Regions from separate parts of the Thermocrispum sp. genome, predicted to be linked through region 2. Evidence: predicted binding sites of a transcription regulator. Region 2 holds the regulator's gene; each other region holds the start of a gene.

Region 1 (7,954 bases), on a different contig from region 2:
CGTCCCGCCGCAGCGCCACACACGGGACAGCTCCTCACCGCTGAGGGTCCGCGCATAGATGCCCAGCCGGGTGCAGGCCAGGTTCCGGCCCGCCAGCTTCGCGTGCAGCTTCCCGGCCATCCGCTCCGCCACGTAGGCGGCCTCCTCCACCGTGCCGACCGGGACGTCGAACGTCTCCTCCACCGCCAGCTCGGCGGGCGGCTTGCGCCGGTCCAGCGGCCGCTCGGACAAGCCGCTGGCCAGCCGATGGGCCAGCATGCCGAGCCTGCCGAACCGCGAACTCACCGTCCGCTCCGGCAGCTCGGCGAACTGCCCCAAGGTGCGCAGCCCCAGCCTGCGCAACAGGTCGACCAGATCGGCGACCAGATCGGCACAGCCGTCGAACTCGGCCAGGACGCTGCCCGGCTGATCGAGCTCGGTCACCGGCAGCGGCGCCAGGAACCTGCGGCTGCCGCCCGGCTCCACCACGCACGACCGGCGAGCCGCCGCCAGCGCGGCGAACAACCCGTCGGCGATCCCGATCTGCACCTCGACCCCCGCCATGGCCGACACGTGGCCCACCAGGCTTTCCACCAGCCGATGCTCGTCGCCGAAGTAGGTCAGCGCCCCGTCCACCGGGGCGGCCACCACCCCGGGACGCACCACGTCCACCCCGACCACCAGCTCTTCCACCGCGGCGGCCACCGGCTCGAACAACCGCGCGTCGCGCGCCGGGTCGACCGCAAGCACCGCCAGCTCCGGACATGACGCCTGCGCCTCCCGCCTGCGCATCCCGCGCCGGACCCCGTTGCGCCGCGCCACCGCAGAGCAAGCCACCACCCGGTTGGCCGCGAACACCGCCGCGGGATGGTGCAGGGGAACACCGGCGGCCACGCACGCGGCCGTCACCGGCCAATCCGGACACCACACCACCACCAGCCGCGCCGCCTGCTGCGCATCCGCCGCGGATCGTTCGCCGGAGCCGGAGCTCCCAGCACCGGCATCCCCGGGAAACGCGCCTTGCGCACCGGCCGCGCCATCCGGACTCGCCGCGGCTTTGCCTCCTCCGGACTGCCCGGCATCCGCATCGCTGGGACGGGTATCCACCGATCGCGCCGCCTCCCGCTCCGGCACCGCCTGGCCTGCCCGCGAAACACGCCACCGCCTCGTCACTCGCTGCCGCATCAGCTCGCCACCTCGAGCCTCCGCGCGTGCTCGCCCGCTTCGACACCACCGCTGGGCCCGGGCAGCAGCACGGTCGTCTCCAGCACCCGGGCCGAGGACTTGCCGCGCCCCTGGATCCGCATGGTGCGGGCCGACAGGTAGCCCCGCCCGAATTCGTCCACTCCGTCCCAGGAGCCGGGCGTGCAGACCAACTCCACGTCCGCCCCAGGCCATCGGCCTTCGGCGACGAGCACGCCGCCCCGGTGCCGCACCCGGGCGGTCAGCCTGCGCGCGGACGCCGCCGCCATGCTCGTCCCGCCCGGCACCACGACGATGTCCACCCCGTCCAGCAACGCCGCAGCCACCCGCACCACGTCCGGACCCGGGCGCGGGACCAGCGCCGTCCTGCACAGCTCGACGCCCAGCTCGGCGGCGGCGGCCAACCCGACGTCCGGAATCCCCACCACGGCGGCCCACGACCCCGCCGCGGTCGCCCTGGCCAGCAGCGCGAGCAACACCGACCGCGCCCCGGTGACCGAAACCGTGCTGCCCCTCCGCAGGCCCCTGAGGGGCAGCACGGCCTCCAGTTCGGGCACCACCGGAAGGAGCTTCCCCGTCGCTGACGCTCCCGCAACGTCAGCTGCCACCTCACTCGCGGTGGTCAACCCCGGCAACGACGCCAGCCGAGCGACCGCATCCACGGTGTCGGCCACCTCTGGCACCGTGGACGTGCGCGCGCCCGACATCCCATCACCTCCCGGAAACCACGACCGGGCGGCAGCTCCCGGTCATCGGCCACCGTGGAGCGACGGTGGCTTCGTTCTCGAACATATGTTCGATAGTGATAGTGAACGCCACCTCCGGGGCACTTGTCAAGCGCACCGTCACCGGCCATTCCATCGAGTCAGCTGGCCGAGGAAAACCACAGGTCGGAGTGGTTGAGAACGCGCCAGGCACCCCTCGCCCGACGAATTCGGCACCAATCGCAGCAACCTGTAACCGACGGCATCCGAAACAAGCGCAGGCCCCTGCTGGCGCAAGGACCGCCGGGCAGGGTGGTCCGCTCGGTTCGTCGGGGCGTGAGAACCGTCGTTCGCCCGGTGGGCCAACGACGGAAGGCAGCCGTGTCACGCCGTCGGCATCGACCGCAGAGCCCGGGCCATCGCAAACCCCGCAGAACGGTAGGACGTGGTGTGGGCGGGAGGGTACCTGGTGCGATGCAGACGCACCGAACCCTCACCGACTCACCGTGCGTCGGCGAGCAATTCGCGGCCCACGGCGACGACCAGCTTCTTCAGTCGCTCGGCAGGCACGGCGACATCCTCCGATTCTCCGAGCAGTCCGCTGAAGAAGGTCTTGTCGGAGCCAGCCAGCTGCACCGCGACGACCGTCCGTCCACGGCGGGCCACGAGTTCGGCGTTCCCGTCGACGGCGCGCACGAACGCCTCGTCACCCACATCGCTCAGCTCGCTCATGCCACCCCGCCCGGCCGTCAGCTCGACGACCGCTTCCTGCGCGGCGGGCTTGGCGTGATAACGGTCGACCTCCACGCTCAGCTGCCGCTTACGAACATGCTCGTCCGGCCCGGCGACCCAGCGACAGGAGACACCCTCCACGCCGTCACGCATGTGCAACGGACCGCTCTGCCAGCTCGGCGTACCGGCTTCGGCGAGCAGCTCGGCGGACACCGTGCACTCCTCGGGCACCGGATCCGCCAGCGGTGCAACACCGACCGAGCTGTAGAAGACCAGCGCAAGATATCCGCCAACCAGCGCCACCGCACCGAGCACGACACCGATCAGCACGAACGGCCAGCGCGGCCGAGGAGGCCGCGGCCGACGGGGTGGACCAGCCGTCGGCGGGCGCCGGTAAGCGGCCGTAGGCGGCGGTTGCCGATACGCAGCCGGAGACGACGGACGTCCTGGGCCGGACGCCGCCTGCCACGTCGGACCCTGCGCGGTCATGCGGGGAAACTTACCCCAGATTCGCGGTGCTCACCGGTGATCACTCACCCGCTGTCTGCGTCGTTCCCGCCGCTCGTACCTGGCCCGCGCGATCCGACACGCCTCGCCGAGCAGTTCCCGCACCGCCGCCTCGGTGCGCGGGCCCGGATTGACCACGGCCAGCCATCCGAGCGACCCGTAGACCGGGTGCGCGAAGATCACGTCGAACCGACTCACGTCCACCTTCTCCACCGCGGCCTCGCGGGGCGAGCGACCGGTCCAGCGCTCGAAGGCCTCCCGCCCTGCGAACACGTTCACCCGGAACACGCCGGAACGATCCAGCCGTGAGTCCTCGTCCCCCGGGTAATCCTTCGTCACGACCGTCGCGAACGGCTGCCCTTTCGCCGGTGGCACCCCGTCCGGTGCGTAGTAGAAGAAGGCGTCCCCCCCCCCAGCTGATCTCCGGAGAGCCATCACCAGGGCCAGGCAGCACAGTCAGCACACCGGGAAACCCCGCAACCAGCTCGATGATCTCGTCTTTGTCCATGCATGAAGCGTTTCATTGAAGTGCTTATGGCGACTTTCGTCGATAATCGCCCTGGTCAGGAGCTCCCGACTCGAAAGTGGGGGTTGTGCGAACGGTCGACGTGGCGCGCCGCAGCGGGTACTCCGTCCAGCAGATTCGCCTGCTGGAACAGGGCGGAGTGATCCCGCCAGCGGAACGCACGCCGGCCGGCCACCGCATCTACCAGGACAGGCACATCCACGCCGCGCGGGCCTACCGCGGATTCGCTGCCGGAATGGGGCCGACGGAAGCCAAGGAGGTGCTGCGCGCGGTCAACGCGGGCGACATCTCCGGTGCCCTGGCACGACTGGACGCGGCGCACGCCGACTTGGACCGCCAGCGCCGGCAGCTCGCCATGGCCAAACAAGCCGCCGAAACGATCACCCTCGAACCGATCACGGACGTTCGTCCCTCGGACGCCATGACGATTTCCGAGCTGGCCGAAGCGCTCGGCGTGCGCCCGTCGACCCTGCGGCACTGGGACGCGGAAGGCCTGGTCGTCCCCAGCCGCGACCCGGGCACCAAGGTCCGGCGCTACACACCGGCCCAGGTGCGCGATGCACGCATCGTCCATCAGCTACGGCGAGCGGGATATCCGATCACGCTGCTCGCTGAGGTGATGCCGCAGCTTCGCAGGCAGCACGAGCTCGACGACATACACCGGATGCTTGCCGCGCGCGACGAAACCCTCGACGCACGCTCGAAAGCGATGCTGGCAGGCACCGCCGCACTGGCCGCGCTGCTCGGCGACGACCGAACCGAAAGCCCGGCCGGCACGCTCGACGAGGTCAGTGGGCGAAGTGCCGGACCCCGGTGAAGTACATCGTCACGTTCGCCGCTTCCGCCGCGGCGATCACTTCGGCATCCCGCACCGAGCCGCCCGGCTGCACCACGGCCCGCACGCCACCCTTTGCGAGCACTTCCAGACCGTCCGGGAACGGGAAGAAGGCGTCCGAGGCGGCGACCGCCCCGACGGCACGGTCACCGGCACGCTGCACCGCGAGCCGACAGGAGTCGACCCGGTTGACCTGACCCATGCCGACACCGACGCTCGCCCCGTCGTGCGCCAGCAGGATGGCGTTGGACTTCACCGACCGCACCGCCCGCCAGGCGAACTCCAGGTCGGCCAGCGTGGTGGCGTCCGCGGCCGGCCCGCACACCAGCTGCCAGTTCGCCGGGTCGTCGCCCTCGGCGTCCACCGCGTCGCGCGACTGCAGCAACAGGCCGCCGGACACCGCGCGCATCTCGGCTCCGGTGCGCTCCGGCGGCGGACAGACCAGGATGCGCACGTTCTTCTTGCGCTGCAGCACCTCGACCGCGCCGTCTTCGTACGACGGGGCCACGATGACCTCGGTGAAGATCTCGGCGACCTGCTCGGCCATGGCCACCGACACCTCGGTGTTCGCCGCGATCACCCCGCCGAACGCCGACAGCGGATCGCACGCGTGCGCCTTGCGGTGGGCTTCCGCGACGTCCGCGCCGACCGCGATGCCGCACGGGTTGGCGTGCTTGATGATCGCCACCGCCGGCCGCTCGTGGTCGTAGGCGGCCCGCAGGGCCGCGTCGGCGTCGACGTAGTTGTTGTACGACATCTCCTTGCCGTGCAGCTGCTGTGCAGCCGCCAGGCCGGAGCGGCCCGAGACGTACAACGCCGCCTGCTGGTGCGGGTTCTCGCCGTACCGCAGCACGTTGGCCCGCCGCCAGGTAGCTCCCACCCACGTGGGAAACGCGGTGTCCGGCTCGGGTGCCACGACGCTGTTCAAGTAGGAGGCGACCGCCACGTCGTAGCTCGCCGTGTGCGCAAAAGCCTGCGCAGCGAGCTGCTGCCGCTCGGCCAGCGTGAACCCGCCCGCGGCGACCCGGTCCAGCACCCACTCGTAGCGAGCGGGATCCACCACCACGGCCACGCTCGGGTGGTTCTTGGCCGCCGCGCGCACCATCGCCGGTCCGCCGATGTCGATCTGCTCGACGCACTCGTCCGGCGCGGCACCCGAAGCCACCGTCTGCTCGAACGGGTACAGATTCACCACCAGCAGGTCGAACGGTGCGATGCCGAGCTCGTCGAGCTGCCGGACGTGCGCGGGTTTGCGCATGTCCGCCAGCAGCCCGGCGTGCACGTGCGGATGCAGCGTCTTGACCCGGCCGTCGAGCGATTCGGGGAACCCGGTCAGCTGCTCCACCGGGACGACCGGCACGCCGGCCTCCGCGATGGCCTTGGCCGTGCCGCCGGTCGACACGATCTCCACGCCCGCCTCGTGCAGGCCGGTGGCCAGCCGGGCCAGCCCGGTCTTGTCCGACACCCCGATGAGGGCGCGCTTCACCGGACGCGTACCAGTCATGGAATCTCGACCCTCCCGTCGACGATGGTGCAGCCGCGCCGGATCAACGTGCTGACCACGTCGACCAGCAGCCTCCGCTCGATGACCTTGATCCGCTCGTGCAAGCTCTCCTCGTCGTCGGTGGGCAGCACCTCCACCGAACGACGCGCGATGATCGGCCCGGTGTCCATCCCGGCGTCGACGAAATGCACCGTCGTACCGGTCACCTTGACCCCCGCGGCCAGCGCGTCACGGACCGCGTGCATACCGGGGAACGACGGCAGCAACGCCGGATGGCTGTTGATCACACGCGCGCTGAACCGCGCCAGGAAACGCGGGCCGAGCAGCTTCATGAAACCGGCGGAGACCACCAGATCCGGACGGTACGCCGTGACGGCGTCGGTCAGCGCCGCGTCCCACTCGGCCCGGTCGGCGTGGTCGGCGAGCCGGACCACGAAGTCCGGCACCCCGGCATCGCGCGCTCGCTGCAACGCCATGGCCTTCGACCGGTCGGACCCCACCGCCACCACGTCGGCCGGGTAGTCCGGTGACGCCGCAGCATCCAGCAAAGCCTGCAACAGCGTGCCCGATCCGGAGGCCAGGACCACCAGCCGAGCCGGGTTCGGGAGCGTGACCCGCACCCCGTCCGTGGCGGCTGCTGCGGGGGATTCCGACTCGCTATGCACCTACGGGCCTCGTTCTCACCGGGATGACGACACCAGCAACCCTAGAAGACGTCACGGCTGCGCGTCTTCTTCGGGATCGTCACCTGTGGGCTTGCTCTCCGCTGGCTTGCCCGCACTCGCCTGCGCCTCGTTGGCGTCCTTCGGCTCTGGTGGCTCGTCATCCGCCTGCCGATCATCTGCCTGCTGCTGGTCCGCTGGGGGCTGTCCGGGCTGATGCTCGGCCGCCTCGCGGTCCTCCTGCTGCTTTTCGGGTTGCTCCTGGTCCACGGCCGCTGCTTGCTCTGCCTCGCCGTCCACCGTCGGCTGATCCGCGTGCTCGCCCGCGGTTTCCGGCGACGATGTCCCGGCGCCGGCTCTCTTCCGCCGTTCGACCTTCGGCGGGCGCTCGCCGGCGAAATGCGCGACGAGCCCCGCCGGAATGACGATCCAGCAGAACGCGGCCGCCGACACCGCGGCCAGATCCAGCGCCAATCCGCCCCTGGCGCCGATCCGGCCGCTCGCCAGCGCACCGAGCACGACCATGCCGAACCCGACGACCGCACCAGCGACGACGACCGACCGGGCCCGGTGCAGCGGGCTCGGGGAGGACGTCCGCAGCCGCATGCCGACGGCCATGCCCACGCCGAGCGGCAACACCACCAGGGCGCGCCACCAGGAGGCCGGTTGTTCGGGAAGCGCGGCCAGCAAGGGCACCGCGGGCATGTCGGCCGCCGTGTACGAGTAGAGGCTCAGCCGCAGGTCACCGAACGCGAATCCCGGCCCGACCACGAATCCGACCGATGCCAGCACGGCGTTCGGCACGTAGGCCAGGCACAGCAGCAGCATGCCGAGACCGCTGCCGAAACCGGGCGCGCCCGCGGCGAACAGTCCTTGCGCCTGCGGAGCGGACAACACCGATGCGACCGTGAAAACGACGCTTCCCACCGTCAGCAGCCCGACGAGCCCCAGCATCCCGGCGCGAATGCCCGCGGTGGCCGCCGGAACGAGGTACGGCCGCACGGCGGCCGCGAGCCCGCAGGGCCGGATCAGGCCGATCGTCGCCGCTGCCGCCGCGATGAGACCGGGAATGAAGAAGGACTCCAGCGGGTCCGCGGACAACCGGGCTCCGTAGGAAGCGATGGCGATGCTCACCCCGGCGATCGCATGCGCCGCCGCGATGGTCCCGACGATCACGGCGGCCCGATGCGTCCTGCGTCCGCCCAGCCGTTCCGCCGCGCCCGCCGCCGCCCGCGCCACGAGAACGCCGACCAGCACGGTCAACCCCATCGGCAGCATCGCCAAGGATCTGCCGTTCAACGT
Region 2 (7,954 bases):
CGGCCACCTACATCGGTTCCGGCAAGGTGGCCGAACTGGCCGACGTGGTGCGCTCCACCGGAGCCGACACGGTGATCGTCGACGGGGAACTGTCGCCCGGCCAGCTGCGCCAGCTGGAGGAGAAGCTCAAGGTCAAGGTCATCGACCGGGTCGCGCTCATCCTGGACATCTTCGCCCAGCACGCGCGGTCCCGGGAGGGCAAGGCGCAGGTCGAGCTGGCCCAGCTGCAGTACCTGCTGCCGCGCTTGCGTGGTTGGGGTGAGTCGCTGTCCCGGCAGGCAGGCGGCCGGGCGGGCGGCGCCACCGGTGGTGTCGGTCTGCGTGGTCCCGGTGAGACGAAGCTGGAGACGGACCGCAGGCGCATCAACAAGCGGATCGCCAAGCTGCGGCGCGAGATCGCGGCCATGGAGACCGTGCGACGCACCAAGCGCAGCCGCCGGGAGGCCAACGAGGTGCCCAGCGTGGCGATCGTGGGGTACACCAACGCGGGCAAGTCGAGCCTGTTGAACGCGATCACCGGCGCGGGTGTGCTGGTGGAGGACGCGCTGTTCGCCACGTTGGATCCGACGACGCGGCGGGCGCAGACGCCGGACGGCCGCACGTTCACGCTGACCGACACGGTCGGGTTCGTGCGTCATCTGCCGCACCAGCTGGTCGATGCGTTCCGGTCGACGTTGGAGGAGACCACCGGCGCCGACCTGCTGCTGCACGTGGTGGACGGTGCCGACGCGGCGCCCGAGGACCAGGTGGCGGCCGTCCGGCAGGTGCTGCGGGAGGTCTCCGAGCACCAGGGCGTGCCGTTGCCGCCGGAGCTGGTGGTGATCAACAAGGCGGACCTGGCGGGCGAGGTGAACCTGATGCGGCTGCGGCATCTGCTCCCGGACGCCGTGGTCGTCTCGGCACGCACCGGCCAGGGGCTGGACAAGCTGGTCGACGCGATCGCGGACCGGCTGCCCCGGCCCGCGGTGATGGTCGACGCGCTCGTGCCGTACGCGCGTGGCGAGCTCGTGGCCCGCGCGCACGCCGAGGGCGAGGTGCTGGTCGAGGAGCACAACCCGGAAGGCACTCGGCTGACCGCCCGGGTCAAGCCCGACCTGGCCGCGGCGTTGAAAGAGTTCGCCGTCGATGGTGCCGCCACGCGCTGACCGATCCGGTCGGCGGACGCGGCTGACCGTGGGCGCAGCAGTGGCCGTGGTGATCGGCATTGCTGCCGGGGCTCCGGTGAGCACCGCGGCGGAGGTGCCGGCGCCGAAGACGTTGTGCACCGTCGACGACCCCCGCCTGCCCGAGCTGTCCGGCTTGGCCTCCAACGGCCGCGAGCTGTTCGCCGTCAACGACGGCGGGACACAAGTCGAGGTCATGGTGCTGGATCGTGAATGCACCGTCCAGCGCACGATCACCGCAAGCATCGATCCCTACGACGTGGAGGATCTGGCGCTCGACGCCAACGGCGTGCTGTGGCTGTCCGACACCGGCGACAACGGCAAGGCCCGGGAGACCGTGGCGCTGATCGCGGTGCGGCCGGACGGCAGCGCCAGCCTGCATCGGCTCACCTATCCGGACGGCCAGCACGACGCCGAAGCCCTGCTGCTGGACCGTCGCGGCACGCCGTACGTGGTGACCAAGAGTGTGCTCGGCCGGTCGGCGGTCTATCGGCCTGCCGAGCGCCTGCGCACCCCGGGGCCGACACCGCTGGAGAAGGTGGCCACCGTCAGCTTCGCCGTGACCGGCACGCCGGGCGGGCCCGACCAAGTGGGACCGATCGGATCGATGCTGGTCACCGGCGGCGCGGTGAGCCGAGACGGCACCGTCGTGGCGCTTCGGACCTACACCGACGCCTACCTTTTCCCGGCGCCCGACGGGAACGTGGTCGCCGCGCTGAAGCGTGAACCGGTGCGTGTCCCGCTGCCCGGCGAGCCACAGGGCGAGGCGATCGCGTTCGACCCGGACGGCACGCTGCTGGCCGCCGGCGAAGGGGTCGGCCAGCCCATCCGGGCGGTACGCAAGGCCGCGGCCCTGGTCGACGCGGCGACGTCCACCCAAGACGGCTCGTCCTCGGGCAAGGCTGGGAACAGTGACGCACCCTCCGAGTCGTCGTCCGGAGATCAGCAGCGGTCCAGGCTGCCTGCGCTGGTGGTCGCCACGTTGACTGCTGTCGTGCTGTGGTTCGGGCTGGGCAAGCTCCGGCGCAGGCGCCGCTAGCCGGCCTCAGAGGCGCCGCAGGACCGCGACCACCTTGCCGAGGATCGTCGCCTCGTCGCCCGGAATGGGGTCGTAGGCCTCGTTCTGCGGCATCAGCCACACGTGGCCGTCCTTGCGCTTGAACGTCTTGACCGTGGCTTCGCCGTCGATCATCGCTGCGACGATCTCTCCGTTGTCGGCCGTCGGCTGCTTGCGCACCACGACCAGGTCGCCGTCCGCGATCGCCGCGTCGATCATCGAGTCACCGGCGACGGTGAGCAGGAACAGCTCGCCCTCGCCGACGAGGTCCTTCGGCAGCGGGTAGATCTCCTCGACGGCCTGCTCGGCGAGCACCGGGCCGCCCGCGGCGATGCGCCCGACCAAGGGCACGTAGGCAGGCTCCGGCCGTGCCTGCTCGGCGGCGACTTCCTCCTCGGTGCTGCGCGGACGCTGGGGGAGGTCGGCCGGGACGATGCCCACCGCGCGCGGCCGGTTCGGGTCACGCCGCAGATACCCTTTGCGTTGCAGTGCCAGCAGCTGGTGCTGCACCGACGACGTGGAGTTCAGCCCCACCGCGTCGCCGATCTCGCGCACGCTCGGCGGGTAGCCGCGTTCGTCCACCCAGGAGCGGATGACCTCGAGGATCTGGCCCTGACGTGCGGTGAGATCGCTCGGCCGGGTGGTCCGCAGTTCCCGGACGTTGTCGTTCTTCCCGCTCGCGCGCCGCCGTGTGCCTTGCTTCGGCTGCTGTGCCACCGCTGTCCTCCCAGGCTGGTCCGCGACATCCGAGTACGTCGCGTCACCGACAGTAACGCGTGCCCTGGCCAAGTTCAAACACGCGTTCGAACGACACGCCGGTGAAGTCTCGATTTTGTCGGTCCCGCGTGGTACACATCGATCACGTGTTCGACGAACGCATGTTCGAACACTCCGGCGGCCGGACGCGAGCCGATGGCACGAAGGAGGAAGCATGACGGTCCTTGCGAGCGAGGGATGTCGGCGCCCCGTCGCCGTGCAGCCGCGAGGCGCCTGTCGGCGTACTTCCGAGGAGGCGTTGCGTCGTCCGCCTCGGGCGGGCCGCGTGGTGGCCAGTCCGCGGCGCACCGGCGTGGCGTGCGGGCCGCGTTCCGCGGCGCGGCAGTGGCGCGTGATGGTCGCGGTAGCCGTGGCGGTGGCCTGCGCGGTGGTGGCTTTCGGGCTGCTGCTCGGCGGTCTGGCGCACGGGGTGGCGGCGGAGGTGCCGGATCGCACGGCCATCGTGTCGATCGCCCCGGGGGAGACGCTGTGGGACGTGGCGGTCAAGTTTGCGCCTCACAGTGATCCGCGTGCGGTCGTCGAGCGCATCGAGGAGTTGAACGGCGTGTCGGCGGGCGCGGTGGCTCCCGGTCACGCGCTGACCGTGCCGGTCGAGTCGCGGGGCTAGCGGGGCGTGCCGCGACGGCAGGCCCCCGCTCGCGGGATCGGCTTCGCGCGTCGTGTCCTGCGCGTGTCGTGTCGGCTTGGCGGCGTCCTGTCGGCCGGGTGCCGAGGATCGTCGCAGTCTCCGCCGGGCCGTGTCGGCGACGGAGGGTGAGGGGGTGAATTCGTAGCGGACTTCACCCGCGTGAGAGTTGCGAAGTCGCCCCCGGCGTTCTAGTGTCGACCCCAACATGTAGTAGTTACATGCGTGTAGTTGTTCCACAATTTGGGTTGCTGACGAAGTAGTTGTCCACAGCAGGCGGTGGGTTGTCCACCGTCGATCCACAAGACGATCACCAATCCGCGCCCGGGGAGTCCAACGGAGGCAGGGCGTGTGATGGGTGGGCTGGTGCGTGGTCGTTGAGGTCCCGGAGGTCGCGGCATGCGGTGCCCGTTCTGCAGGCACGAGGATTCGCGTGTGGTCGATTCCCGGGAAGTGGATGACGGCCAGGCGATCCGGCGGCGCCGTGCGTGCTCGAAGTGCGGCCGCAGGTTCACCACGTCCGAAACGGTGGTACTCGCGGTGGTGAAGCGGTCCGGCGTCACCGAACAGTTCAGTCGGGAGAAGGTCGTCGACGGCGTCCGGCGGGCGTGCAAAGGGCGGCCGGTGAGCGAGGACGACCTGCAGCAGCTGGCGCACAAGGTCGAGGAGACCATCCGATCGGCAGGCTTGGCCGAGGTGCCGAGCCACGAGGTCGGGCTGGCCATCCTCGGCCCGCTGCGGGAGCTGGACGGGGTGGCCTACCTGCGGTTCGCGAGCGTGTACCGCTCCTTCGAGTCGATCGAGGACTTCGAGAAGGAGATCGCCGACCTGCGGGCCGCGATGGGTCAGGCGCAGGGCGACCAGGCGGACGACGACAGCGAAACGGCCAGCGACGGCAAGAAGTGAGCAAGGGCGCGATGCGCCTGCGCGCAGCGCTGGAGTGAGGGAGTTGGCATGACAGAGACCGTGGGGACGAGCCCTGCTTCGGGCAAGTCCGGGAAGTCCAGGGGAGCCAAGCGGACCGGACTGAAGCTCGAGCGGGTCTTCACCACCGAGGGCGTGCACCCGTACGACGAGGTCGAATGGGAGCAGCGCGATGTGGTGATGACCAACTGGCGGGACGGCTCGGTGAACTTCGAGCAGCGCGGTGTCGAGTTCCCGTCGTTCTGGTCCGTCAATGCCACCAACATCGTCACCAGCAAGTACTTCCGCGGTGTGGTGGGCTCGCCGACCCGTGAGCGCAGCCTGAAGCAGCTGATCGACCGGGTGGTGAAGACCTACACCAAGGCCGGCGTGGAGCACGGCTACTTCCACTCCGAGGCCGACGCGGAGATCTTCGAGCACGAGCTGACCTGGATGCTGCTGCACCAGGTGTTCAGCTTCAACTCCCCGGTCTGGTTCAACGTCGGCACGTCGTCCAAGCAGCAGGTCAGCGCGTGCTTCATCCTCTCGGTCGAGGACAACATGGAGTCGATCCTCAACTGGTACAAGGAGGAGGGGCTGATCTTCAAGGGCGGCTCCGGCGCCGGGCTGAACCTGTCCAGGATCCGCTCGTCGAAGGAACTGCTGTCCTCGGGCGGCACGGCGTCCGGCCCGGTGTCGTTCATGCGGGGCGCCGACGCCTCGGCGGGCACCATCAAGTCCGGTGGCGCCACCCGGCGTGCGGCGAAGATGGTGGTGCTCGACGTCGACCACCCGGACATCGAGGAGTTCATCGAGACCAAGGCCCGCGAGGAGCTGAAGATCAAGGCGCTGCGGGACGCCGGGTTCGACATGGACCTGGGCGGCAAGGACATCGTCTCGGTGCAGTACCAGAACGCCAACAACTCGGTGCGGGTCAGCGACGAGTTCATGCGCGCGGTGGAGACCGGGGGCAAGTTCGGGCTGCGCGCCCGCACCACCGGCGAGGTGATCGAGGAAGTCGACGCCCGCGAGCTGTTCGAGAAGATGGCCAGGGCCGCGTGGGAGTGCGCCGACCCGGGCATCCAGTACGACGACACCATCAACGACTGGCACACCTGCCCGGAGTCGGGGCGGATCACCGCGTCCAACCCGTGCTCGGAGTACATGCACCTGGACAACTCCAGCTGCAACCTGGCGTCGCTGAACCTGATGAAGTTCCTGCGCGACGACGGCACGTTCGACGCCGAGCTGTTCGTCAAGGCGGTCGAGCTGGTCATCACCGCGATGGACATCTCGATCTGCTTCGCGGACTTCCCGACCGAGTCGATCGCGGACACCACGCGCAAGTTCCGCCAGCTGGGCATCGGCTACGCGAACCTGGGCGCGCTGCTGATGGCCACCGGGCACGCGTACGACTCCGAGGGCGGCCGTTCGCTGGCGGCGGCGATCACGTCGCTGATGACCGCCACGTCGTACCGCCGGTCGGCCGAGCTCGCCGCGGTGGTGGGCCCGTACGAGGGCTACGCCCGTAACGCGGAGGCGCACCAGCGGGTGATGCGCAAGCACGCGGCGGCCAACGACGCCATCCGCACGCTGCACACCAACGACACGGCGATCCGCAAGCTGGCCACGCGCGAGTGGCAGCGCAGCATCGAGCTGGGCAGCAAGTACGGCTGGCGCAACTCGCAGGCCTCGGTGCTGGCCCCCACCGGCACGATCGGCTTCATGATGGACTGCGACACGACCGGCATCGAGCCCGACTTCTCGCTGGTCAAGTACAAGAAGCTGGTCGGCGGCGGGTCGATGCAGATCGTGAACCAGACCGTGCCGCGGGCGCTGAAGTCGCTCGGTTACCAGGACGAGCAGATCGAGGCCATCGTCGAGTACATCGCCGAGCACGGTCACGTGGTCGACGCGCCCGGTCTGCGGCGGGAGCACTACGAGGTGTTCGACTGCGCCGTCGGCGAGCGCGCCATCGAGCCGATGGGGCACGTGCGGATGATGGCCGCGGTGCAGCCGTTCTTGTCCGGCGCGATCTCCAAGACGGTGAACATGCCCGAGTCGGCCACCGTGGAGGACGTCAAGGAGCTGTACTTCCAGGGCTGGAAGCTGGGCCTGAAGGCGCTGGCCATCTACCGGGACAACTGCAAGGTGGGCCAGCCGCTGTCCACCGCGAAGAAGACGGAGGAGAAGGAGAAGGTCGTCGAGTACCGGCCGGTGCGCAAGCGCCTGCCGAAGAAGCGCCCGTCGCAGACGGTGTCGTTCACCGTCGGTGGTGCCGAGGGTTACCTGACCGCGGGCTCGTACCCGGACGACGGCCTCGGCGAGATCTTCGTCAAGCTCGGCAAGCAGGGCTCGACGCTGGCGGGTGTCATGGACGCCTTCGCCACGTCCATCTCGGTGGGCTTGCAGTACGGCATCCCGCTGGAGTTCTACGTGTCGAAGTTCCAGAACCTGCGCTTCGAACCGGCCGGGATGACCGACGACCCGGACATCCGGATGGCCACCAGCGTGCTGGACTACCTGTTCCGCAGGCTGGCGCTGGACTACCTGCCGTACGAGAAGCGGGCGTCGCTGGGCATCTTCACCGCGGAGGAGCGCGCGGCGATGGTCGCCAAGGAGCACGGCGCGGACGAGGAGGAGGTCGACCTGGAGGCGCTGCGCAGCGGCGTCGAGGCGTCGGCCACGCCGAAGCCGAAGGAGCAGTCCGCACGGGATCTCAGCGGCGCGCACACCACGCCGGAGCTCATGGAGCTCAAGCTCGGCAAGGCCGCGGACGCTCCGCTGTGCATGACGTGCGGTACCAAGATGCGGCCGGCCGGGTCCTGCTACGTCTGTGAAGGTTGCGGTTCCACGTCGGGCTGCAGCTGATCGTTCTGCGCTCCCCGCGCCTCGAAGGGCGCCGACGGCGGTTCGCCGGCCGGCGCCCTTCGTGTTGCGCCGCGGCTGCTGCGTTCCGCTGGTCACCGCCCTGCGTCAGGCCCACCACCTTCGCCCGCCGTCTTCGACCGGGGCGTGAAATGCGGCTTCACCCTGTCCTGCGTATTCGGCAGGGTCGACTGTCTTCGGTCACGTCGTGCAACGCGGCCTCGACCCGTCCTGCGTGTCGGGGCAGGTCGCCGTCTTCGATCGGGACGTGGAGTACGGTTTCGGCCGGTTTTGTGTGTTCGGCTGGGGTGACTGTTCTTGATTGCGTTACGGATGGCGGCTTCGACAGGTGCGTGTCGGGGCAGGGTCGCCGTCTTGGATCGGGGGCGTGGAATGCGGTTTCGGCCGGTTTTGTGTTCGGCTGGGGTGACTGTCCTCGATTGCGTCGCGGATCGCAGCTTCGATCCGCCCTGCGCATCCGGCAGTGGCCGCCCTCCCGACCGCGGCGCGGCTCGGGCCGGTGTGGTGACGAATGGCTCGTCCGGACGGGTGGTGTCCAGC
Region 3 (7,954 bases), on a different contig from region 2:
CGGCACGTTCGAGGTCCACACGGCCGCGCCGCCGGGTGGTCACGGCAGACACCCGGCGGCGCGGTCACGTTCTTCGGTGGAAACGTCCGGCCCGCCGTCCGGTTCAGCTGATCGAGTCCCGCCACTTCAGCCAGGTGCGCAGCGTGGACAGGTCCATGTCCGGGCCGGTGGTCTGCGGGACGAACTGAGTGACGCCGAGCTGCAGCAGCTTCTCCGCGTTGTCGCCAGGTTCACCCCGGACGAACACCGCGCGTTCGATCTCGTTCGGGTCCCGCCCGACCGCGGCACAGTGCTCGTCGAGGATGCGGCTCTTGCGCTCCACGACGTCCACGTCACCGATCACGTGCCAGATGTCGGCGCGTTCGGCGACCATGCGCAGCGTCTTGCGCTCCCCACCGCCCGCGATGAGCAGCGGGATACGCCTGGTCGGCGGCGGGTTGAGCTTGCTCAGCCGCTTCTCGATGCGGGGCAGGGCCTCCCGCAGGTCGTTCAGCCTGCTGCCCGCCGTGCCGAACTCGTAGCCGTACTCGGTGTAGTCCTTCTCGAACCATCCGGCGCCGATGCCCAGGATGAGCCTGCCGCCGCTGATGTGGTCGACGGTGCGCGCCATGTCGGCCAGCAGGTCCGGGTTCCGGTAGCTGTTGCAGGTCACCAGCGCGCCGAACTCGGCACGGGACGTGCTCTCCGCCCACGCGGCGAGCATGGTCCAGCACTCGAAGTGCTTGCCGTCCGGGTCGCCGTAAAGCGGATAGAAGTGGTCCCACGTGTACAGAATGTCGGCGCCCAGGTCCTCGGCTTCCTGCGCCGCGCGGCGGATGTCGGCGTAGTCGGCGTGCTGCGGGTGGATCTGCAGCGCGATGCGAATCGGCTTGTTGGGGGTAGGCGTCATGTTTTCACCGTACGCGCGCGATGTGGGGTGGTGATCAAGTTCCGCTTCATCGGCGCCGTTGTGTGGCGGCATGGGCAAGCTTGGTCAGTTCGGTGGCCGCCGGCTCGCCGATGCCTGCCGCGGCCAGGGTGTTCAGGGCGCGTTCGGTGAGTTCGGCGATGCGGTGCTCGACCGCCTCGACCGCGCCGACGTCGACGAGGGCCCGCCGGGCACGCTGCAGCACGTCGTGGGTCAGCTCGGGGTTGCCGATCGCCTGGGTGATGGCTTCCACGGCGCCCTCGTCGTCCTGGTCGCGGGCTCGCTCGATGCCGAGTGCCACCAGCAGCGTCCGCTTGCCCTCGCGCAGGTCGTCGCCTGCCGGTTTGCCGGTGACCTCGGGATCGCCGAAGACGCCGAGCAGGTCGTCGCGCAGCTGGAACGCCACCCCGATGTCGGTGCCGAACGACCGCAGGGCGGTGGTGAGGTCGTCGGCCGCACCGGCCAGCCTGGCTCCCAGCTCCAGCGGGCGTGCCACCGTGTAGGCGGCGGTCTTCAGTTCGCTGACCCGCAGGGCGGCTTCCGGGCTGGCGTCGCCGGTGGCTTGCGTGTGGACGTCGAGGTACTGGCCGGCCAGGACCTCGGTGCGCATCGCTTCCCACACCGGGCGGGCCGCGGCGAGCGCGTCCGCGGGAAGGTCCGCGGCGGCGAACATGTCGTCCGCCCACACCAGGGCCAGGTCGCCGATCAGCACGGCGGCTGCGAGCCCGAACCCCTCGGCGGTGCCCAGCCAGCGCTGTTGCCGGTGCTTGGTGGCGAACGCGACATGAACCGTGGGCGCCCCGCGGCGGATCGCCGAGGCGTCCATCAAGTCGTCGTGGATGAGGGCACAGGCTTGGATCAGCTCCAGCGACGCCGCCGCGTGCAGCGCCCCTTCGGCCGCCGGGCCGTCCGCGGCGCCACCTGCCGCCCGCCAGCCCCACCAGGCGAAGGTCGGCCGCAGGCGCTTGCCCCCGTTGAGCACGAACGCGCGCAGCGCCGCCACCGCCTCGCCGAACGGCTGGTACTTCTCGGCGAGGTCGCCGGCCGCTCGGGCGAGGTAGTGCTCGAGGACGCGCTGGACGGCTGCGGGCAGGTCGGTGTCTGTCACGCGCCTATCGTCCGTCGTCGCCGGTGCACATGCGCGTGCGGGGCGGTGTGTGGGCTCGGTTGCGGGAGCTTTCTCCCGGATCTTGGGAACAATTCCCGGTCTGCGGACGATTGTTACTCTGTGTACATGAGCTCGGTGCTGTCCAGAATCTCCGGCGAGGCACCCACGTTCTCGGTGGAGTTCTTCCCGCCCCGTGACGCCGAGGAGGAGGCGATCCTGTGGCGGTCGATCCGCGAGCTCGAATCGTTCGACCCGGCCTACATGTCGATCACCTACGGCGCGGGCGGGAGCAAGCGCGACGGCACCATCCGCAGCATCGCCAGGGTGGCGCAGGAGACCACGCTGGTGCCGATGGCGCACCTGACGGCGGTGGACCACTCGGTGGCCGAGCTGCGCAACGTGATCGGCCACTACGCCGCGGTCGGGGTGCGGAACGTGCTGGCGCTGCGTGGCGACCCGCCGGGGGACATCCACGGTGAGTGGGTGCCGCACCCGGAGGGGCTGAACTACGCCTACGAACTCGTCGAGCTGATCCGTTCGCTCGGTGATTTCTGCGTCGGGGTGTCGGCCTTCCCGTACGGGCATCCGCACTCGCCGGATCTGCAGACCGACACCCGCTACCTGGTGCGCAAGTTCCAGGCGGGGGCGGAGTTCGCCATCGCCCAGTTGTTCCACGAGGCCGACGACTTCCTCCGGCTGCGGGACAGGCTGGCCGCCGCGGGGGTGGATGCGCCGCTGCTGCCCGGCGTGATGCCGCTGACCACGCCGCGGACGCTGCACAAGACGATCGAGCTGTCCGGCGCGCCCGCCCCGGAGTGGCTGCTGCGCAGGCTGGAGCCGCTGGCCGACGACAAGAAGGCGTTCCGGGCCGAAGGGCTGGACGTGACCACCGAGCTGTGCGAGCGGCTGCTCGCCGAGGGCGTGCCGAACCTGCACTTCTACACGTTCAACCGGTCCAAGGCGACCAGGGAAGTGGTGACCCGGCTCGGCCTGGTTCCGGTCCGGGCGTGAGTCGTGGCCGCGGACGGTTGCCTGCGGAGGTAGCCTGCCGGGCATGGCAGAGGGCATCCACGACACCTGCAACACCTTCGTCGACGAGTTCGCCGCGGCTCACCCAGTGGAAGCCACGTCGCTGGGGATCCCGGGCCACGACGACAAGCTGACCGACTACTCGCCGGACGGCGTGGCCCAGCGCGCCGAATTGGCTCGCCGCGCGTTGGCGGCGGTCCGCGCAGCGGAGCCGGCGGACGACTCCGAGCGGGTGGCCAAAGCCGTGTTCACCGAGCGGGTGGGGCTGGCCGTCGAGCTGCACGAGGCGAACCTGGATCTGGCGCCGCTGAACACCATCGCCAGCCCGGCGCACGAGATCCGCATGGTGTTCGACCTGATGCCACAACGGACCGCGGAGGACTGGCAAGCCATCGCCGCCCGGTTGCACGCGGTGCCTGCCGCGCTCGCCGGGTACCGGGCATCGCTGCTGGAAGCCCTCGATCGCGGTCGTGCGCCTGCGCTGCGCCAGGTTGCCAAGGTCGCCGAGCAGTGCGAGGTGTGGGCTGGCCTCCACGGTTCCGAGGGCTACTTCCAGAAGCTGGCGTCGGCGGCGGCAGGCGCGTCGATCGACGAAGCATTGCGCCGCGAGGTGGAGCGCCGGTGCGCGGAAGCGCAGGAGGCCTACGCCGAGTTCGCCGGGTTCCTGCGTGCCGAGCTGGCGCCGGTGGCCAGGAGCACCGACGCGGTCGGCAGGGACGAGTACGCGCTGTGGTCGCGGGTGTTCCTCGGCTCCGCGGTGGACCTGGAGGAGGCCTACGAGTGGGGCTGGCACGAGTTCGCCGAGCTCGAGCGGGAAATGCGCCAGATCGGTCAGCGCATCAAGCCGGGGGGTTCGCTGGCCGAGGTGGCCGAAGCGCTGGATGCCGACCCGCGCTATCGCGTGGTCGGCCAGGACGCGTTTCAGCAGTGGATGCAGCAGCACTCCGACGAGGCGGTGCGGGCGCTGCAGGGTACGCACTTCGAGATCCCCGGCGAGCTGACCCGGCTGGAATGCCTGATCGCACCGCCGGGAGGGTCGGTCGGCGCGTACTACACCGGGCCGTCGGAGGACTTCAGCAGGCCCGGCAGGATGTGGTGGTCCATCCCGGCCGACCGGGAGGAATTCAGCACGTGGCGTGAGCTGAGCGTGGTCTACCACGAGGGCGTGCCCGGGCATCACCTGCAGATCGGCACCAGCGTGTACGAGAAGTCGCTGAACCGGTTCCAGCGGCTGATGAGCACCACGTCCGGACTGGCCGAGGGCTGGGCGTTGTACGCCGAGCTGCTCATGCGCGACCTGGGCTTTCTGGAGGACGACGGCAACCTGCTCGGCATGCTGGACGGGCAGCTGTTCCGGGCCGCGCGGGTGATCGTGGACATCGGGATGCACCTGGAGCTGGAGATCCCGCGGGGCACGGGATTCCACGAAGGCGAGCGGTGGACGCCGGATCTCGGCCTGGAGTTCATGCTCACCCGGACGATCACCGACCCGGCGCACGTGCGGGACGAGATCGACCGCTACCTGGGCTGGCCGGGCCAGGCGCCCGCGTACAAGATCGGCGAGCGGCTGTGGCTGGCCGCCCGCGAGGACGCCCGGCGGCGGGCCGGGGCGGCGTTCGACCTGAAGGAGTTCCACACCAGGGCGTTGCGCCTGGGTGGGATGGGGCTGGACACGTTGCGCGAGCAGCTGGCCGCGTTGTACTGACTCCGGCCGTGCGGCACTGGTGGTCGTGCCTCGCCGTGGGCCCTGGCGAGCCTCCGGTCCGGAGCATTGGCCGGCCGCCTGGTACCGATGCGCGTCCATGGTCCGCCGCGGCTCGGCCCCGTGGCGTGCTGGCCGGTCCTGCCCTGGTCCGTGCCTGGTTTGTCGTGCGGGCTTCAGCTCGGCGGTCGCTCTGGTGCTGTCACGTCGTGCCCTGTTGTGCCCGGCTCCGTCGGTGGTGCTGGCGGTCCGCTCCGGCGCCGACGCCCGAGCCAAAGTCGGAGGACCACCTTTCCGGCGGCTGCCGGGTCGTGCCCTGACCGCCGGGTCGTGACTCCGGCCGTTCGGCGCGCGGTGTCCGACCGAGTCGTTCAGCGCACAGTGTCCGGCAGGGGCGTTCCGGGTGCGATCACGGTCCGCGCTCTTGGTCCGGCCTTGCCGGAGCCGGCATGCGCTCGCCCTGGCGGCGTTCTGCGGTGTTCGCCGGGTCGCGTCAGTCGAGGGGGAGGCTGCGGCCGAGGACGGCGAACGGCCGCGGGTCGCCTGCGAACCGGTAGTGCCGGAGCACGTCGGTGAAGCCGAGGCGGCGATACAGGCGCCAGGCTCTGCTGGGGCCCTCCGGGGTGGACAGCAGCACCCTCGGCTGCCGCTGATCCGCCAGCAGGGTGCGCACCAGCTCCTCGCCGATTCCGCTGCCCTGGCTGTCCGGCCGCACGTGCAGCTCGGTGAGCTCGAAGTAGTCGTCGAGGGGGTCGGTCGGCTCGCCACGGGCCATCAGCCCGGCGCGGACCTGCTCGTGCCACCACTGCCCAGGTCGGCCGCGATAGCCGTAGGCCAGGCCGATCATGGTTCCTTCGGCGTCGAGGGCGGTCACGTTGCGCCAGCCCTCGCGCAGCATGTGCGCCAGCCACATCGGGGCACGCTGCTCGGCCGTGCCCGGCGGGTAGCGCATGGCCTGCACGTAGAGATCGAGTGATTCGGGCAGCCGCTGCCGGAACTCGGCGGGCGTGAGTTCGACGTAGCGGACGGTGCGCGAGGGCATCGTTGTCACGACCGCCTCCCTCCCTCGCTCTCGGTGAGAAGTCTAATCGCGAACGCGCTGACGAGGACACTTTTGCCGGACCGGGCTGTTGCCCGCCTTCGAACATATGTGCTAATGTTCCCAGTGTTCGAACATGTGTTCGGAAGCGGTCTCGGGTGTGGCCCGGCGGCGATCGGGGAAGCGCCGCCGGGCATTCGCTTCGCGGTCCGCCGACGAAGGAGTGGAGGGGAGCAGCATGGCTGGCACCATGGCCCGGCAGCCCTCGCCCGGCGCCCCGGTCGCCCCGATGGCGCGTTCGTTGCTGGCGCAGGCCAGGCGGACGCTGGGCGATGCGGAGTGGGCCGACAAGCCCGCCGAGCGGTTCACCGCGGCCTATGCCGCGGCGCTGCGAGCGGCCGCCGCCGTGCTGGTGGCGCGTGGCAGGCCGCACCGGGGGCGGGCGAAGCCGGCCAGCAGCTGGGTGCTGTTGGAGGTCTCCGCGCCCGAGCTGGCCGAGTGGGCGAGGTTCTTCGCCGCGCACTCCGGTCTGCACGATGCCGCGCAGGCGGGCATCAGCGGCCGGATCAGCCGGCGCACGGCCGACGATCTGGTGCGGCAGGCGGGCCAGTTCACCGAGCTGGCCACGCGCGCGGTGTATGCGGGCCCGCCGCAGGGTGTGCGTGCGCGCGGTGTCCGGCGTGCTGGTCAGCGCAGGGTGGTGCCGGGCGAAAGCGCCGCGGTGCGTGTCCCGGCGCAGCGAGACCTGCGGTCCGCCTGATGTCGAAGAAGGTTCTCGTCGAGCACGGGCGGCTGCTCGATGTGCTGGGGGTCGAAGTCGAATTGCTGGTGGATGCCTCCTCGGGCGCCCGCCCGGATGCGCGTGTACCTGCGGTGCCTGGGCTGACGCTCGCCGAGACGGTCCGGCATGTCGGCTCGGTGTATCGGATGGTCGTGGCGTGGTTGCGAACCGGTGAACGGCCGACCGAGTGGCAGCGGGAGCCCGCGCGTGGTGAGCCGGTGCAGCAGTATCTGCGGGAAAGTTATGCGGAACTGGCCGAGGAGCTGGCGAGGCGGGATCCGCATGAGCCTGCGGGCACCTGGTGGCCGGAGGACACCACGGCCGGATTCTGGCGCAGGCGCATGGCGCACGAGACGACGGTGCATCGCACGGACGTGGAGAGCGCGGCGGAAAAGGACGTCACCGAGGTCGCCGAGGACGTGGCGGTCGACGGTATCGACGAGGTGCTGACCTTGTGGTACGGCCATCGTCTCGGGGTCCTCGGGGTGTCCGGGACGCGGGCTGGCACGGTGGGCATCAGCGTGGGCGATCGGCACTGGATGACCAGGGCCGGCCCGTCGGCCACGGCCGCGTGGCGCGCGGACGCGGACGAGGTGGCAGGGGCCGACGCGCGCGTGACGGGTACCGCGATGCGGCTGTACCTGTGGCTGTGGGGGCGAGTGCCGACCGGTGCGGTGACCACGGAGGGGGACGAGGACGCCGTCGCCCAGCTGTGGGCGCTGCTTCGGCTGGCCACTCGGTGAGGGTTCGGTCGGCCACGTGCCGAGCGGGTGCATGAGGCTCACCGAGTGGCAGAGTGCTGGCCGAGCCGCACGTGCGCCGAGTGGGCAGGACGTGGCCGAGGTGCCGGGGCGTGGTGGCCGAGCTGCCGGGGCGGCCGGGCCATGGTCCTGCCGGCCAGCCGATCCCATCGGCCGCAGGGCCGGCCAACGTCCGGTCTGCCGGGCGTCCTGGTTTGCCGGGCGTCCTGGTTTGTTTTCGTCGGCCGAGTCGCCCGAAGTTGCGGACTCGCCAGGGGCGTCATTGCCGACCCAGCCCCCGATGCGGCGCGGCTGCCACTCCGACGCCCGTGAGGAATGGTCGTCGACTGGGCTCCGCGGGCGGTTCTTGCCGGGCGAGGCCCGCTGCCGTCGACCCTGCGTGACGCCCAGCCGGCCGCCGGCTCGGCGCGGCTTGCGCCTGTCTGGCTGTCGGCTTGCTGTGGCTGGTGCCCGCTTGGTTGGCGGTTTGGACGGTTGACGCCCGCCTGGCTGTCGGCTTGGCGTGGCTGGTGCCTGTCTGGCTGTCGGCTCGGCGTGGCTGACGCCCCCGGCAGTCGGTTCGTCGCGGCTGACGCCTGTTGGCCGTCCGCTTGGTGCGGTTGACCCATGTGGCTCTCGGCCTGGTGC

What was found. The regulator LexA, encoded in region 2, represses DNA repair genes until DNA is damaged. The targets are predictions, from matches to a motif close to CGAACACGTGTTCG.
Region 1: imuA' (DnaE2-dependent mutagenesis accessory factor ImuA') is a predicted target of LexA. The motif match lies at 1,968-1,981, and genes of this name have one in related genera.
Region 3: CXP56_RS06180 (SAV_6107 family HEPN domain-containing protein) is a predicted target of LexA. The motif match lies at 5,917-5,930, and genes of this name have one in related genera.

What each region holds. Positions count from the first base shown of each region.
Region 1 is NZ_PKFA01000058.1:35,079-43,032, forward strand. Features, by position in the region: gene CXP56_RS14975 (DNA polymerase Y family protein) at 1-918, opposite strand, end outside; gene imuA' (DnaE2-dependent mutagenesis accessory factor ImuA') at 1,164-1,856, opposite strand; gene CXP56_RS14985 (hypothetical protein) at 2,388-2,948, opposite strand; gene CXP56_RS14990 (DUF6194 family protein) at 3,138-3,560, opposite strand; gene CXP56_RS14995 (MerR family transcriptional regulator) at 3,719-4,468, shown strand; gene purH (bifunctional phosphoribosylaminoimidazolecarboxamide formyltransferase/IMP cyclohydrolase) at 4,440-5,990, opposite strand; gene purN (phosphoribosylglycinamide formyltransferase) at 5,987-6,655, opposite strand; gene CXP56_RS15010 (cell division protein PerM) at 6,707-7,954, opposite strand, start outside.
Region 2 is NZ_PKFA01000037.1:24,584-32,537, forward strand. Features, by position in the region: gene hflX (GTPase HflX) at 1-1,145, shown strand, start outside; gene CXP56_RS08075 (hypothetical protein) at 1,174-2,202, shown strand; gene lexA (transcriptional repressor LexA) at 2,209-2,871, opposite strand; gene CXP56_RS08085 (hypothetical protein) at 3,152-3,604, shown strand; gene nrdR (transcriptional regulator NrdR) at 4,022-4,528, shown strand; gene CXP56_RS08095 (vitamin B12-dependent ribonucleotide reductase) at 4,577-7,396, shown strand.
Region 3 is NZ_PKFA01000025.1:69,088-77,041, forward strand. Features, by position in the region: gene CXP56_RS06155 (LLM class F420-dependent oxidoreductase) at 104-889, opposite strand; gene CXP56_RS06160 (polyprenyl synthetase family protein) at 936-2,015, opposite strand; gene metF (methylenetetrahydrofolate reductase [NAD(P)H]) at 2,142-3,026, shown strand; gene CXP56_RS06170 (DUF885 domain-containing protein) at 3,070-4,749, shown strand; gene CXP56_RS06175 (GNAT family N-acetyltransferase) at 5,240-5,797, opposite strand; gene CXP56_RS06180 (SAV_6107 family HEPN domain-containing protein) at 6,024-6,545, shown strand; gene CXP56_RS06185 (maleylpyruvate isomerase N-terminal domain-containing protein) at 6,545-7,309, shown strand.